3 regions of the Sorangium sp. So ce426 genome follow, and region 1 is predicted to be linked to each of the others. Evidence: riboswitches for the same ligand, from Rfam matches in the RefSeq annotation. Region 1 holds a riboswitch; each other region holds the start of a gene.
What was found. A riboswitch is a leader RNA that binds a small molecule or an ion and turns the genes downstream of it on or off. The one in region 1 is predicted to bind cobalamin.

Region 1 (5,288 bases):
GGTCGTCCGGGTCCTGGAGCACGAGCGCGGCGCCCGCGGCGACGGCGTCCGAGGGCGAGCCCACGCGGCGGCCCGCGATCTCGACGCCGCCGCCGGGCGCGGGGAGGAGCCCGACGAGCGTCCTGAGCAGCGCTGTCTTGCCGGCGCCGTTGCCGCCGAGCACCGCGACGGACTCGCCCTCGGCGACGTCGAGGCGCACGTCGCGCAGCACGGGCTCGCCGCGCCGGTAGCCGAGCCGGGGGGCGCGCAGCGCGATCATCCGGCCTCTCCCGCGGCGACGCTGAGCCCGAGGGCCGCGAGGGCGGCGGCGGCGAACGCGGCGTTCGCGGCGGGCGCGCTCGTCCTCCGGTCGGCGACGGGGAGCTTCCCCTGGTAGCCGCGGAGCTGCATCGCGAGCGCGGCGCTCTCGGAGCGCTCCAGCGTCCGGAGCGCCACGACGCCCGCGACGGCGCCGGCCGAGCGCGCGGCGGCGCCGGGGCGGGTGAACCCGCCGCGCAGCGCGGCGGCGCTCCACGCGCTGTCGGCCGCGCGCTGGAGCACGCCGGCGAAGCGCCGCGTCAGCGCGAGCAGCTCGACGAGGGCCGCGGGGACGCCGAGCCCGGCGAGCGCCGCCTCGATCTCGGCGGGCGCGGCGGCGCCGGCGAGCCACCGGAGCACCGCGGCCGCCGCGAGGACGCGCGCGCCGATGGCCACGGCGCGGTGGGCCCCCTCGGCCGTGATCGCGTCGACCGGGAACGTGGCGCCGGGGAGGAGCGGCGCCCCCGGCGTGAGCGCGAGCGCGAGCGCCGCCGCGACCGCTCCGATCCACGCGGCGGGCGCGGCGGCGCGGAGGACGTCGCGCGCCGGCGTGCCCTGGAGGCGGAGGGCCGCGCACGCGAGGACGAGCAGCGCGGCCGGCGTGACGGGCGAGCGCGCGCCCGCGGCGACGCAGCACGCGGCCACGGCGGCCCCGAGGCGGAGCCGGGCGTCCACGTCGCGGAGCCGCGCGGGCGGGTCAGTCCGCACGGAGGCCTTCGCCGCCGACCTTGCCCGCGGGCGCGCCCGCGCGCTCGACGAAGAGCACGCGCGAGAAATAGCCGAGGGCGAAGCCGGCGAGGAGCCCGGCCCAGAGGAACGCGAACAGCAGGAGGTCGCCCTCGAGGCCCGCGAACAGCGGCCCCGTGTCGTGGCGCCCTGCGTCCTCCGCGACGCGGCGCACCACGGCCTCGTCGACGCCGTCCCAGGACGCGTTGCCGCAGGCGGCGAGCCAGAGGGAGGCGGCGAGCTGGAGCGCGCGCTCGCACGCGACGCACGCGCGCCGCCCGAGCGGCGCTGGCGCCGGGCGCTGTCCGAGCCGCCGCGTCACGACGCCCCCGGGGCGAGCCGGACGACCTGGAGCCGGTCCAGGATGTCGGGCCGCCGGGCGCGCAGGAAGGCGAGCGCCCCCGCGGTCATGACGCCCTCGAGCAGGCCGAGCGGGAGCTGGGTGGGGACGAAGGCGAGGGCGACGCCCGTGAACATGGACGTCACCGACCCCTCGCCCGAGAGCCCGAGCGCGAGCGCGAGCGCCGTGGTGGCGTAGGTTGCCCAGTCCGACGTCACGCCCGCCAGGAAGCCCGCGACCCAGAGGTTCGCGCCGCAGCGCCGCGCGAGGTGGAAGGCGAAATATCCGGTGAAGGCGCCCGCGATGCCCATCGACGCGACGTCGGCGCCGAGCGTGGTGAGGCCGCCGTGCGCGAGGAAGAGGGCCTGGATAAGGAGCGCCACCACGGTGACGAGCACGGTCATCCAGGGGCCGATGAGCACCGCCGCGAGCCCCGTGCCGCACGGGTGGGAGCAGGTCCCGGCGGTCGGCACCGGCACGGGCATGCACGAGATCGCGAAGACGGCGGCCGCGACGAGGCCGACGAACGGCTTGTAGAAGACGTCCTGCTGGGTGCGGCGCCGGAGCAGGTGGAGGGCGATCGCGACGAAGGGCAGCGCGAGCGCGTTCCAGACGGCGCACCAGCCGAGCGGCAGGACGCCTTCCGCGAGGTGCATCGCGGCCGCGGGGCGGGGCGCGAGGAGCGTCCCCATGAACACGATGGCGATCGACAACGCGCGGCCGTGAAGACCGATTTCGGCGCTCCGGGTGAAGTCCGCACCCGAACGCCACGAAGACGTGCGCAAGCTGCACCTCGTGGGAGGCTCGGGTAGGTCTCCCGGCTCATGGGTTCAGGGAGCTGATCGAGCTCCCAGCGCTGCGTCCACCTTCCCAGGCCTCTTCCAATGGGGCCCAGTGGTCTTCGGAGGCAGCTCCCCACTCACGGTGGCGGGACCGCGCCGGTTTTGCACCGGCTTCCCTGTTATGCCCCGGAGGGCACCCGAGGAATGGATTGTCAGGCCGGTGCTCGGTAATCCCGTTTCGTGCCCGGCGTCAAGGACGTCGCGCCCCGATCGCGGACGAGGTGCTCGGCGGGCGCGGCGTCGGCGCGGCGGTGATGCCTGTGCTGGTGGGCACCCCGCCCTCGGGGGCGCCCGCCCTCGGGGCGCCCGCCTTCGGGGGCGCTGCCGAGGCGCACGAGGCCATCGCTGCCGAGGGGCGCCGCGCGCCCGTCGGCGCCCCCGATCGAGCGGGCATGCGCGCCGACGAGCGATCGATGCCCTGTCATGTGTGATGGCCGAGGCCGAGAAATTGACCCAGACGCATCACGCGAAGGGTCGTCGATCGACACGCCTTGAATTATGTCCCCCTTAGATAAAACCTGTTTACTTTGTCGCCGCGCGGGCGCAGCCCCCGTCTCGGTCTGGGTCTGTACGAGGGGCTCTCGTGCGCTTGAATACCGGCGCCGGCGCGTTCCTTCCGCAGTGTGCTTTGTTCGTCCTGGCTCTTTACTCGGGAGCAGGTGTCCGGTGCACGGCCTGCTGCCTCGTGGCCTCTCTTATTGAAGAGAGCAGGGATTTCGTGTTCGCTCGCCTCGGAATGCGAGACGAACGCAGCGCTGGGCGCTGTCTCTGGTGGATGGGTATGCCCGGCTCGAACGTGAATTCCCGCAGATCGAGTGTGTGTGGGTCGCGCGCCCGCCTGGCCGCCTTCGCGCGTGGAGCGTTCTGCTCGCTCGGCGTGCACGCGTTGCACTTTGTTATCGACAACGCGCTTGCGGATGCCACAATCTGACTACCGCATGCGCGCCGGCGCGGACCCCCCAGCCCGGAGCGCATGCGGTCTTTCTTCTGCACCGTGGCGGACGTTCAAGACTCCGGCGCGGTTTCCCTGCCGCGGTCATTCTGGGCCCCCCTCCAGCGTGATGCGCGGTATTTTTTTGCCCTCGAGCGCGCGGTTCGCGCCTCGCGCCTCGCGAGCCTTTACTTGCCCGTGAACGTTGCCTGCGATTTCGCCAGGAACGCTTTCATTCCGAGCTGTTGATCTTCGCTGCCGAAGAGCGCGGCGAATGCCTGGGCTTCCAGCTCGTTGGCGGCGGCGAGGTCGAGGCTCTCGCCGCGCAGGAGGACGCGCTTGGCGGCGGCGACGGCGAGCGGTCCGCGCGAGGCGATCTTGAGGGCGGTCTCGCGGGCGCGCGCGAGCAGATCGGTCGCTGGGAAGACGGCGTTGACGAGCCCGATCGAGAGCGCCTGCTGGGCGGTGATCATGTCTCCTGAATAGACGAGCTCGCGCGCGCGTCCTGGCCCGACCCGTCGCAGCAGCCGCTGGGTCCCGCCGAACCCTGGGATGACGCCCAGGTTCACCTCGGGCTGGCCGAGCTTGGCGCCTTCGGCGGCGTAGATGAAGTCGCATGCGAGGGCGAGCTCGCAGCCGCCGCCCAGCGCGAAGCCGTTGACGGCGGCGATCACGGGGAAGGGGGCAGTCTCGATGAGGTCGGCGAGCCGGTGGCCTGCGTCGGCGAACCGCTTCGCGGCGATGCTGTTCATGGCCGCCATCTCCGCGATGTCGGCGCCGGCGACGAACGCCTTGCCGGCGCCGGTCAGCACCGCCGCGCGGACCTCGTTGCCCTCGGCGGGCGCGAGGAGGTCGCGGAAGGCCGCGGTGAGCTCGCCGAGCACGGCGGGGTTCAGCGCGTTGAGTTTGTCGGGCCGCTGGATGGTCACGGTGGCGACGTGACCCTCGCGCTCGACGGCGACGAACTGGAGCGTACCGCGGGCCCCCGGCTGCTGTTCTTGAGCGGTCATGGATCGTGGTTAGCAGCGCCCCGGGCCGGGGGGAAGCGCCTGCCGCGGGCCAGGGAGGGCGTCATTCCGTGTCCGTCCGATCCCGCCGTGTCGAGGCCGTTGCCGAGCCGACGAGCGAGCGATTTCCAACCGAGCGATTTCCAGAGCATGTCACGCGCCTGTTCCGGGACACGGCCCGTCGCTCGATGATCCGAACTCACCGCTTGACTGCGGATGCGCGCGACATGACGGCCCTGCCACGAGCCCGCGTGCGATCGCAGTGAGTCGGGCAGACCGCCCGTCCTCCGACCCGCACACCCGTGTTCGCCTCGCGCGTATCCCGCCGTCGCTCCCCCGTCATCCTCCCCCCCTGGAGAGAGCCAGGGAGGGAGGGGGTGCCGCGCGGGGGGCCGGCGGGGTAGGGCCCCACGAATCCGAGCGCCGGCCCGCTCCGTGCGACGCCCTCCCGGACCGCTCCCGCCGTTCAGCCGGCCATTGCCCCCCAAAAGGCGCGAGTTCGTGGGAGGGGCCCCCGCCGGCCCCCCGCGCGGCGCCCCCTCCCTCCCTGGCTCCGCAGCAGCCGCCTACACCGCCCGCCCGCTCTTCTGCCCCTTCTCGTCGTACACGTAGAACCCCCGCCCGCTCTTCTTCCCGTACCACCCCGCAGCCACCAGGTTCCTGAGCAACGTGGCCGCCCGGTACTTCGAGTCCCCGAACTCCCGGTGCAGCACCTCCGCGATCGACAGCACCGTGTCGAGCCCGATCAGGTCCGCGAGTTCGAGCGGCCCCATCGGGTGGTTCAGCCCGAGCCGCGCCCCCGCGTCGATGTCCTCCGGCGTGGACAGCCCCTCCTGGAGCGCGAAGCACGCCTCGTTGAGGAACGGGATCAGCATCCGGTTCACGATGAACCCGGGCTGGTCCTTCGAGGTGATCACCGTCTTGCCGAGCTCAACCGAGAGCGCCCGGACGGCCTCGTACGTCGCGTCCGACGTCTGGACCCCACGGACGAGCTCGACGAGCTTCATCAGCGGCACCGGGTTCATGAAGTGCATCCCGATGACCAGCTCAGGCCGGCCGGTCACCGCCGCCAGCCGCGTGATCGAGATCGACGACGTGTTCGACGCCAGGATCGCCCCCTTCGGCAGCGCCGCGTCGGCGAGCTT
Region 2 (5,288 bases), 1.0 Mb from region 1:
CGTCGCCGCGAAGGCCCGCGTCGCCGCGCGCACCAACGGCCGCGAGCCCCAGGCGACGATGGGGGCCGCCGGCGTCGGGCTCGTCTGCCTGCCCCGCTACCTCGGCGACGCGACAGCCGGCCTTTGCCTGCTCTCGCCGCCCTCGCCGCCGCCAGGGCGCAAGCTGTGGCTCGGGGTGCACCGCGACACGCGCGGGGTGCCGCGCGTGAAGGCGCTCGTCGCGTTCGTCGCCGACGCCCTCGGGCCGCTCCGCAGCGCCCTCGACCCCGGCGCGCGGCCGCGCGCGTCAGGCGGCGAGCGCCCCCGCTACCGGCCCTGATCGCGCTGGCACGCCCTGAGCTCCTCGAACGGCGCGTCGCACGTCTGGGGCAGGAAATCGGTCCTGCACTCCGGATCGCGCCCGCTCACGCAATCGAAGAGCGACGCGATCGACGGCGCGAGGTACTCGCAGGGGATATGGTTCACGGAGGCGATCGTCTCGCCCATGCAATCGAAGAAAGGGGCGGTCAGCGCGTTGCACGGGCGCTGCACGGAGAGCAGGTCGGCGCAGCGCTCGCGACACCGGAGCTCCGGGCACGTGACGCCGTCGAAGAGCGTGCAGAAGAAATCGCACGAGGCCCGCTGCTCCTCGACAGAGGCCCCGCCGGAGCTCGCCGACTGCGAGCCCCCGGCTGCGCCGGCGCCCCCGGCGCCGTCGGAGCTCCCGGGGAGCCCGTCGACGACGACGGCCCCGCCGCAAGCACCCGCCCCCGAGAGCGCGATCAGCGAAGCCAGGAAAGCGAAGATCAGCGTCGTTCTCATCAGGGCATCTTATAACGCGGCAGGCACGGCAGCGGCGGGCGTCGCACGTTCCGCGCGCCCCGATGGCCAGCGCGGCAGGCACGGCCGGGGCGCGCGTCGGACGTTCAGCGCGCCCCCGCCGCTCACTCCACCGCCTGCGATTGCTCGATCGCGTCCTCGCGGCGCTCCCGGCGGTTGCACGCGAGCACCTTCTTGCGGACGCGCACCGCGTCGGGCGTGACCTCGACGAGCTCGTCGCCGTCGATCCACTCCATCGCCGTCTCGATCGTGAGCAGCCGCGGGCTGGCCAGGAGGACGTTCTCGTCCTTGCCGTGGTTGCGCACGTTCGACAGCTTCTTCTCCTTGATGACGTTGACGTCGGTGTCGTTCGGCCGGTTGTGCTCGCCGATGATCATCCCCTCGTAGACCTCGACGCCGGGGACGATGAAGAACATGCCGCGCGGCTGCAGGTGGTGCAGCGCGTACGGGGTCGCCACGCCGACGCGATCGGCGACGATGGCGCCGGTCGGGCGGCGCATCATCGGGCCGCCCCAGGGCGCCCAGCCGTCGAACATCGTGTTGAGCAGGCCCGTCCCGCGCGTCGCCGTCAGGAACTCGCCGCGGAAGCCGATGAGCCCGCGCGACGGCACCCGGAACTCGAGGCGGGCGCGGCCGAAGCCGGGGTTCGTCATCTTCACCATCCGGCCGCGCCGGGAGCTGAGGCGCTCGGTCACGATGCCGACGTAGGTGTCCGGCACGTCCACGACCACGAGCTCGAGCGGCTCCATCACCTCGCCGTCGATCTCGCGCGTCACCACCTCGGGGTTCGAGAGCTGCATCTCGTACCCCTCGCGCCGCATCGTCTCCACGAGGATCGCCAGCTGGAGCTCGCCGCGGCCGAGCACCACGAACGTGTCGGGCACCTCGGTCGGCTCCACCCGGATCGCGAGGTTCTTCATCGCCTCGCGCTCGAGCCGCTCCTTCAGGTGACGGCTCGTCAGGAACTTCGACTGCTTGCACTTGCCGGCGAAGGTCGACGTGTTGACGCCGATCTTCATCTTGATCGTCGGCTCCTCGACGACGATGCGCGGCAGCGCCTCGGGGTGCGCCGGATCCGTGATCGTGTCGCCGATCGTGACCGCGTCGATCCCGGCGATCGCGATCACCTCGCCCGCGACGGCGCTCTCGACCGCGACGCGCTTCAGCCCCTCGTAGGCGTAGAGCATCTTCACGTAGCCGCGCGACTGGCCGCCCTCGGCGAGGAGCGCGACGTCGGCGCCGGACCGGGCGGTGCCGCGGACCACGCGGCCGACCGCGAGCCGGCCCACGTACTCGTCGTGGGTCGTGTTGCAGACGATGACCTGGAGCGGGCCGTCGGGGTCGCCGGAGGGGCCGGGGACCCGCTCGAGGATGGTCTCGAAGAGCGGCTCGAGGTCCTTCGCCTCGTGCTCGAGCTCGCGCTTCGCCTGGCCGAACTTCGCGATCGCGTAGAGCGTCGAGAAGTCCATCTGCGCGTCGCTCGCCTCGAGGTCGCAGAAGAGGTCGAACACCTCGGAGAGCACCTCGTGGGCGCGCGCGTCGCTCCGGTCGATCTTGTTGATGACCACGATGACAGGGAAGCCGCGCTGGAGGCACTTCGAGAGCACGAAGCGCGTCTGCGGCAGCGGGCCCTCGGCGGCGTCGACGAGGAGGAGCGCCCCGTCGGCCATCATGAGCGTGCGCTCGACCTCGCCGCCGAAGTCGGAGTGGCCGGGCGTGTCGACGATGTTGATCTTGACCCCGCGGTACCGGATGCTCGTGTTCTTCGCGAGGATGGTGATGCCGCGCTCCCGCTCGAGGTCGTTCGAGTCCATGACCCGCTCGGCCACGACCTCGTTCTCTCGGAAGGCGCCCGACTGGCGCAGCATGTGATCGACGAGGGTCGTCTTCCCGTGGTCGACGTGGGCGACGATGGCGATATTGCGGAGATCGTTACGGGGCATATACGGCGGCGGCCGTGTAGCACGCGACCCACGGAGGAGCGAGCCCATCCTCGCTAGAGCCCGAACGTCCGGCCTGCACGGGGGCCGCGCGTCGAGGCGCTCGGATGAGGAGCGCGAGGCGCGGGAGCGGCGCGCGCCGAGCGGGCGAGCGGAGCGGTAGCGATTGACAGCCGGAGGCGCGCGGCCATAGGGTGCGCGCCGCGCTGGTGCCCGGGCGTTCGCCTGGGCCGAAGAGGGAACCCGGTGAAACTCCGGGGCTGCCCCGCAGCGGTAAGCGAGAACGACCTCCACCCCATGCACTGGCCCGACGAGGGCTGGGAAGCGGTGGACAGTAGGGAGCCGGTCAGACCGGAGCGCTCGCGAGCCCGAAGACCTGCCAGCGCCCGGCGGCGGGAGACATCCGGCGCCGGTTCGACCTGGGAGCCTCGAGGGAGGCGGTGAGGTCCGAGCCGGTGCAGCTCTGCCTCTGCCACGTCCCGGATACCGAACCGCCCCCCGCGTCGCCTTCCGGTCGCCCGCGGGGGCGAGAGGTCGGTCCAGCGCACCGTGCGATGGCCAGCCATTTCGTCCTCGCGGAGCTCGACGCGAGCGGCCCGACGCCGCTCCGCGCGATTGCGGCGAAGGAGGACACGAATGCTGCGCGAGACGGTCACGACGAGCCACGGGCACCGCCATCCATTTCATCTGCTCGCCGCGTTATCCATGGTGCTGGCCGCCGCGCGGCCCGCGCGCGCCGAGGGCCTCGCCCCCGAGTCGCCCGCTGCCCCGCCGGAGGCCGCCGCTGCCCCGCCGGAGGCCGCCGCTGCAGCGCCCGCCGGCGAGGGCGCGCCCGCGGGCGACGCCGCGATCGAGGTCACGATCCAGGCGGAGAAGCCGGGCAGCGAGGCCGCGTCGCGCGTCTCCGTCGGACACCGGGAGCTCGAGCTCAGGCCGAGGCTCCGGCCGGGCGACCTCCTCGAGGCGGTCCCCGGGCTCTTCGCCGTGCAGCACGCGGGCGGCGGCAAGGCGAACCAGTACTTCCTCCGCGGATTCGACGCGGACCACGGGACCGACGTCGCCTTCTTCGTCGACGGCGTGCCCGTCAACATGGTCAGCCACGGCCACGGGCACGGCTTCACCGATCTCTACTTCATGATCCCGGAGCTCGTGACAGGGCTCGACGGGTACAAGGGGCCTTATTACGCGAGCATCGGCGACTTCGGTACGGCGGGCGCCGTCAACCTGCGCTTCGCCGAGAAGCTCGAGGAGAGCCACGCGCAGGTCAGCCTGGGGCAGTACGGTATCCAGCGCGGCCTCGTCATCGCCTCGCCGGATCTCGGCGACACGTGGCGCGCGGTGGCCGCGGCGGAGATCTACCGGAACGACGGGCCGTTCCTGAGTCCGGAGCGGCTCGAGCGCTTCAACGTGTACCTGCGGGCCACGCACGATCTGGGCAACACAGGCAAGGTCCAGATGACATGGATGTCGTATGGATCGACCTGGCACGGCTCCGGCCAGATCCCCGCGCGCGCCGTGTGCGGCGAGGGTGAGCAGGGCGGGTTGAACCCGCCGCCGTCGGCGTTCGGACAGCCGTGCATCGACCATTTCGGCGCCGTGGATCCGACCGAGGGCGGGGCGACCGAGCGGCACATGGCGTCCGTCGCGACCTCGATGGCGTGGCGGGACGCCGATCTGAGCGCGCTCGCCTACCTCGTCCGCTACCGCTTCACGCTGTACTCGAACTTCACGTTCTTCAGCGAGGACCCCGTCCACGGCGACCAGATCGAGCAGAACGACGACCGCGCCGTCGGGGGCGCCGATCTCCGGTTCCGCCGGCAATACGAGATCGGCGGGGCGAGGTTCACGACCTCGCTCGGCGCGCAGATCCGCGCGGACGCGATCGACAAGTCCCTCCACCACGACGAGGCGCGCGAGCGGATCGAGGAGAAGAGCAGGACCCACGTCGACGAGAGCCAGATCGGCGTTTACGTCGAGCAGGACGCCCGGCTCCGGCGCTGGCTCCGCGTCGTGCTCGGGGCGCGCGCGCAGTGGATCGACGTCAACGTGGACGATCCGGGCGAGGACCTCGAGGCGGCGGGGAACAGGTCGAGCGGCGCCCGGGGACAGATGCAGCTGCTCCCGAAGCTCACGGCGATCGTGTCGCCCGCCGAGGGGGTTGATCTGTTCGCCCACTTCGGGCGGGGCTTCCACTCGAACGACGCGCAGGGCGCGGTGCTGGGCGAGGGGGCGGCGACGCTGATCACGCCCGCGACGGGCTACGAGGTCGGCGTGCGGGTCGCGCCCCTGCGCGGGCTGTCGCTGAGCGGGGCCGCGTTCCTGCTCGACCTGGACTCGGAGCTGGTCTGGAGCGGCGACGCGGGAGCGACCGAGGCGTCGGGGCAGACGCGGCGCTACGGGATCGAGATCGGCGGGCGCTACCGGCTCCGGAGCTGGCTCTTCGCGGACGTGGACGCGACCTTCACCCGCGCGCGCTTCCGCGAGAACGCCGGCAACGCGAGCGCGGTCGCCCTCGCGCCGACCCGGACG
Region 3 (5,288 bases), 5.3 Mb from region 1:
CCGGGTGGGCGAGGACGTGGTTCTCGACCTCCTCGGCCGCGATCTTCTCGCCGCCGCGGTTGATCTGATCCTTGGCGCGGCCCTCCACGACGAGGTAGCCCTCCCGGGTCCGCCGCACGAGATCGCCGGTGCGGTAGAAGCCGTCGCGCGTGAACGCCTTCTCGTTGTGCGCGTCGGCCCTGTAATAGCCGCGGATCGTGTAGGGCCCTCGCGTGAGCAGGTGACCGACCTGCCCGGGCTCGACGTCGCGGTCGTCGTCGTCCACGACGCGGACCTCGTCGTGGGGCGAGATGGGCCGGCCCTGCGTCTCGAGCGCGATCGCGTCGGGGTCGTCGAGGCGGGTGTAGTTGACGAGCCCCTCCGCCATCCCGAACACCTGCTGCACCTTGCAGCCCAGGGTCGGCCCCACGCGGCGCGCGACCTCCGCGGGGAGCCTGGCGCCGCCCACCTGGAGCACCCTCAAGCTCGACAGGTCGTGCCGCGCCGCCCGGGCCGCTTCCAGCCAGACCGAGGCCAGCGGCGGCACGAGCGCCGTCAGCGTGACCCGCTCCCGCTCGATCCACGGGAACGCCTCGTCCGGGCTGGGGCGGCGGCAGAGCACGACGCGGCCGCCGGCGTGGAGAACGCCCAGGCTCCCGGGTGAGCTGAGCGTGAAGTTGTGCGCGACGGGGAGGGCGGCGAGGTAGACGCTGCCCTCGTCGAGCCCGCAGATCTCCGCGCTGGCCCGCACGCTGTAGAGGTAGTCGTCGTGCGTCCGCGGGATGAGCTTCGGTACGCCCGTGCTCCCGCCGGACAGCTGGAAGAAGGCGACGTCCCCCGCGGCGGGCTCCGGGAGCGCGACGGGCTCCCTGTCCAGGCCGGAGAGCGCCGTGTGTTCGCCCGGATCGCCGGCCACGAGCACGTGCCGCAAGGTCCTGACGTCGCGCCGGATCTGGCTCGCCAGCGCGCGGTAATCGAACCCGCCGTCCCGGTCGGCGATGACGTACGCGACCGCCTCGGTGTGCTCGCAGAAATAGGCGATCTCGGCGCGCCGGTGCGCGGGCAGCGCCAGCACGGGGAGCGCCCCGAGCCGGAACAGCGCGAAGCACACCTCGAAGAACTCCGCGATGTTCGGGAGCTGGACGACGACGCGATCCCCCGGCCGGAGCCCGAGGTGCAAGAGGCCCGCGGCGAGGCGATCGGCGCGCCGATCGAGCTCACCGTAGCTCAGCCGGCGATCGCCGCTGACGAGCGCGATCCGATCCGGGTGCCGCGCGGCCCGCTCGCGCAGCAGGCGCCCGAAGGTCTCGCCGCGCCAGTAGCCGGCGCGCCGGTAGAGATCGGCCACCGCGGCCGGCCACGGAGTCCAGCCGTCGAGCGCCTGCGGTCGCGCCTGCGCGGGCGCCGGCCGGCTCTCCTCCGGAGCGCTCATGCCCGCTCCCGCGCCTGGTCGAGGCCGAGCGCGTTCAGCATCGTCCCGAGCTTGGCGGTGGTCTCGGCGAGCTCGTGCTCGCCGTTCGAACCGATGACGATCCCGGCCCCGGCATAGAGGCGGAGCGCCCGGCCGGCGACGTCGGCGCATCGGATGACGACCGCCCACTCGCCGTCGCCGCTGGCGTCGGACCAGCCCACGAGCCCCGTGAAGAACCCGCGATCGAACCGCTCGATCGCCCCGATGGCCTCGCGGGCGCGGTCCGTCGGGTATCCGCACACCGCGGGGGTCGGGTGCAGCGCGGTGGCCAGCTTCATCGAGGAGATCGAGAGATCGCGCAGCTCCCCGGTGAGCCGGCTCGACAGGTGCCACAGCGTCGGGGTCTGCGTGAGCGAGGGCTCGTCGGGGACGCTCAGGCGCCGGCAGAACGGCCGGAGCGCGGCGGCGACGGCGTCGACGACGATCGCGTGCTCGTGCCGGTCCTTCTCGGACGCGAGCAGGGCGATCGCCCGCCGGCGGTCCTCGTCGGGGTCGGGGCTGCGGACCGCGGAGCCGGCGAGCGGATTGGCGATCACCCGGAGCCCGGAGCGCGACAGGAGCAGCTCCGGGCTCGCGCCGAGGAGCGTCCGCGCGCGAGACGTCGCGACGCCGCGCTCCGCGCTGGAGAGCCCCGCCATGGGATCCGAGAGGTTGGCGGCGAAGGTGTAGCCGTTCCGGTTCTGCTGCGAGAGGCGCTGGAGGACGACGCGGAGATCGACCGGCTCCCGCAGGACCATCTCCAGCATCCTGGAGAGGACCACCTTGCTCAGCGCCTCGGACCGCATCAGGCCCACCGCCGTCTCGACGCCGCGCACGTAGTCGCGGGGCTCGGGGACCTGGCGCAGCTCCTGGACGGTGATCGGCAGGTGCGCCCGCGGCGATTCCGACGTGGGGTTGAGCGGGCCCGCGCTCTGGATCGCCCTCGGCACGATGAGGTGCGCCGGCGACGTGCTGTTGAACGGCACCGCGCCGACCACCATGGGGAGGCTCTGGCCGGCGCCGGCCCTCGACGCCGACGCGAGCACCCTCGTGACGCGGTCCGCGAGGCGGTCGCCCTGATCCGCGCCGTTCGGCTCGAGGATCATGTCGTGTACGCCCTGCGCGAGGAGGGTGCGTGTCGGCGACGCGAAGAAGAACGCCGACTCGGGGGTGTATTGCTTCAACAGCTGCCCCGCGTTCGCCGCGGGCAGCGCGACAGCGGCCGGTATCGAGATGGAACTCGTCACATTCAGCTCCGATGGGCGTCGAGAGCCACGTGGGCTCAGGTCATCGGGCGCTGGACGTCAGGTCTCTGGCCGCTCGTTGCTGATAACTGATAAAGAAAATCAGTTTCAAGTGACTCATGGCACACGCGTGCAAGACTGTCAAGGGACTCCCGGTTCTGTCTCGGGTGTGCGTCGCCGGTGGGCTTGTGGACGGGGCGCTCCGGGTCTTCGCTTCTGCGTTGACATCCTGCGTGACGGGTGCGACGAGTCGCCCCGCCATCGGTGCTCGTCCGGCCATCACCGGGCGAGCTGAAAAGGGAACCCGGTGAGAATCCGGGACTGCCCCCGCAGCGGTGAACGGGAACGACCATCACCAAGAAGCACTGGGCATGCACCAGAGCAGCCTGGGAAGCGGTGATGTGTAGGAGAGCGACCGGCGACGGCCGCAGCGCCCGTGAGTCCGAAGACCTGCCGAAGGTGCGCGCGCCGGTGCGCCGGCGCGCGCTGACCTGAGCCTTCGAGGGGAAGGCGCCCAGGCCCTCGACCACCTCGCTCGCGCGCGGTGTCGCGGCCCGTCACGCAGCCCCCTCGCTTCGGCTCTCGGCTCACCCGGAGCAGCGCGGGGTCGACGCGGGCAGGCGGCGCGTGAATGGTTGATTCCTCGGATCGTCGGTCGCGGCGGCGCCGGAGCGCCGGCGTGGCGTGCTGGCTCTCGCTCGCCGCCTGCAGCGCCGTGGCGGCCCTGCCGGCCGCCCGCGCCGACGAGCCGCGCAGGCCGGAGGCCGAGCAGGAGGGCGGTCGCGCTGCCGCCCCGCCGGGGCCGGACCCGCTGGAGGTGCGCGTCGAGGGGGATCGCCTGCGCGCGCCCGCGCCGCCCAAGGACAGGTCCGTCGCGGGGTCGGTGCTGGGCCGCGAGCGCCTCACCGGCGCGGGGCTCGGGGCGGCGGACGTCCTTCGCACGCAGCCGGGCGTGCTCATCATCGAGACGGGCGGCTTCGGCGGGCCGGCGACCGCGGCCCTCCGGGGAGCGACCGCCACGCAGACGCCGGTGTACCTCGCCGGCGTCCGCCTGAACGACGACGTCGTGGGGACGGCGGATCTCTCCCTCGTGCCCCTCTGGCTCATCGAGCGCATCGAGATCTACCGCGGCCACGCGCCCATCGAGGCCGACCGCCTCGGCCCCGGCGGCGCGATCTTCTTCGAGCCGCGGCGGCCTTCCCGGACGACGGCCGGCGCGGGCGCCATGGCGGGCTCGCTCGGCGCGCGGCGCGGGTGGGCGTTCGCCGGCGCCAGCGCGGGCCCGGTGAGCGCGATCGTCGGGGTGAGCGCCGAGGCCGCGGAGAACCGCTACGCGTTCGTCAACGATGGCGGGACGCTCTTCGACGAGAGCGACGACACCCTGGAGCACCGGCAGAACGCCGACGTGCGCACGATCGACGCCTGGGCGCTCGCGCGCGTCGAGCTCGGCGGCGGCGCGATCGTCGACGTGATCGCGAACGGCACCGAGCGCGAGCAGGGCGTGCCGAGGCTCGCGCTCCTGCCGTCCCGAGAGGCGCGGGGGGAGTCGCGGCGCGCGCTTTCGTCCGTCGCGGCGCGGGTGCCGTTCGGCGGAGAGGCGCAGCACACGCTCGAGGCGCGCACCTCGTTCATCGAGGCGCGCTCGGAGGTCCACGATCCCCTCTTCGAGCTCGCGCTGCAGACGCCGGAGCTCCGCCTCGCCGGCCGCCGCCTGGAGCAGACGCTCGGGGCGACGCTCTCCTTCGCCGACCGGCTCCGGGTGCGGCCCGTGCTCTCGGTCGCGCGCGAGGGCATCTCGCGCGCGCCGGACGACGTCCCGCTCGCGCGGGCGCGGCGCTCGTTCGCGCGCGGCGCCGTCAGCGCGGAGGCGCGCCTCGGCGAGGGGCTCGCGCTGCACGCCCTCGCGAGCGGGGAGTGCCACGCCACCGGCGCGGACCGGGAGCGCCCTTGCGACGTGCTCGTCCCGACCGGGCGGGTCGGCGTGGAAGTGGGGAGCGACCGGCTCCGGCTCCTCGCGACCGTGGGCCGCTACGTCCGCGTCCCGACGCTCGGCGAGGTGTACGGCGTCTCCGGCGTCGTCCACGGCAACGCGGAGCTCGAGCCGGAGTCGGGCGCCACGATCGAGGCCGGGATCCGGGCGCAGACGGGGCGCGGCGCCGTGCTGCGCGGCGCCTTCATCGACGTGTTCGCGTTCGGGAGCGCGGTCTCCGGGCTCGTCGCGTACGAGAAGTCCGGCCAGGGCTACGTGAGCCCGTACAACGTCGGCCGCGCCCGCGTCGTGGGCGCGGAGCTCCTGGCCGGGGTCGAGGTGACCCGGTTCCTCCGCGCCGAGATCGCGGCGACGCTGCTCGATCCGCGGGACACGACGCCGGGGCGGACGACGAGGAACGACCTCCTCCCGTTCCGCTCGCGCCTCGTCGTCGCGCCGCGCCTGCACGCCGAGTGGAAGCGCCCGGGCGGCGCCGTGTTCTCGGGCGCGTCGGGCGAGCTCCGGGCCGTGTACCAGTCGAGCCGGTACGCCGACCCCGCCGGCCTCGGCGTGATCGCGGAGCAAGCGACCCTCGACCTCGACGCGGAGGCGAGGTGGCTCGGCGGGCACCTCGCGGCGAGAGCTC

Region 2: it holds a riboswitch for cobalamin, as region 1 does, so the genes downstream of both, WMF44_RS05100 (TonB-dependent receptor) here and WMF44_RS01390 (energy-coupling factor ABC transporter permease) in region 1, are expected to answer to the same signal.
Region 3: it holds a riboswitch for cobalamin, as region 1 does, so the genes downstream of both, WMF44_RS21080 (TonB-dependent receptor domain-containing protein) here and WMF44_RS01390 (energy-coupling factor ABC transporter permease) in region 1, are expected to answer to the same signal.

What each region holds. Positions count from the first base shown of each region.
Region 1 is NZ_CP150341.1:356,610-361,897, forward strand. Features, by position in the region: gene WMF44_RS01375 (energy-coupling factor ABC transporter ATP-binding protein) at 1-259, opposite strand, end outside; gene WMF44_RS01380 (CbiQ family ECF transporter T component) at 256-1,005, opposite strand; gene WMF44_RS01385 (hypothetical protein) at 995-1,345, opposite strand; gene WMF44_RS01390 (energy-coupling factor ABC transporter permease) at 1,342-2,055, opposite strand; cobalamin riboswitch at 2,154-2,361, opposite strand; gene WMF44_RS01395 (hypothetical protein) at 2,460-2,636, shown strand; gene WMF44_RS01400 (enoyl-CoA hydratase/isomerase family protein) at 3,325-4,146, opposite strand; gene WMF44_RS01405 (3-hydroxyacyl-CoA dehydrogenase family protein) at 4,710-5,288, opposite strand, start outside.
Region 2 is NZ_CP150341.1:1,378,562-1,383,849, forward strand. Features, by position in the region: gene WMF44_RS05085 (LysR family transcriptional regulator) at 1-319, shown strand, start outside; gene WMF44_RS05090 (hypothetical protein) at 307-801, opposite strand; gene typA (translational GTPase TypA) at 924-2,810, opposite strand; cobalamin riboswitch at 2,950-3,157, shown strand; gene WMF44_RS05100 (TonB-dependent receptor) at 3,396-5,288, shown strand, end outside.
Region 3 is NZ_CP150341.1:5,662,737-5,668,024, reverse strand. Features, by position in the region: gene WMF44_RS21090 ((2,3-dihydroxybenzoyl)adenylate synthase) at 1-1,411, opposite strand, end outside; gene dhbC (isochorismate synthase DhbC) at 1,408-2,676, opposite strand; cobalamin riboswitch at 2,919-3,145, shown strand; gene WMF44_RS21080 (TonB-dependent receptor domain-containing protein) at 3,305-5,288, shown strand, end outside.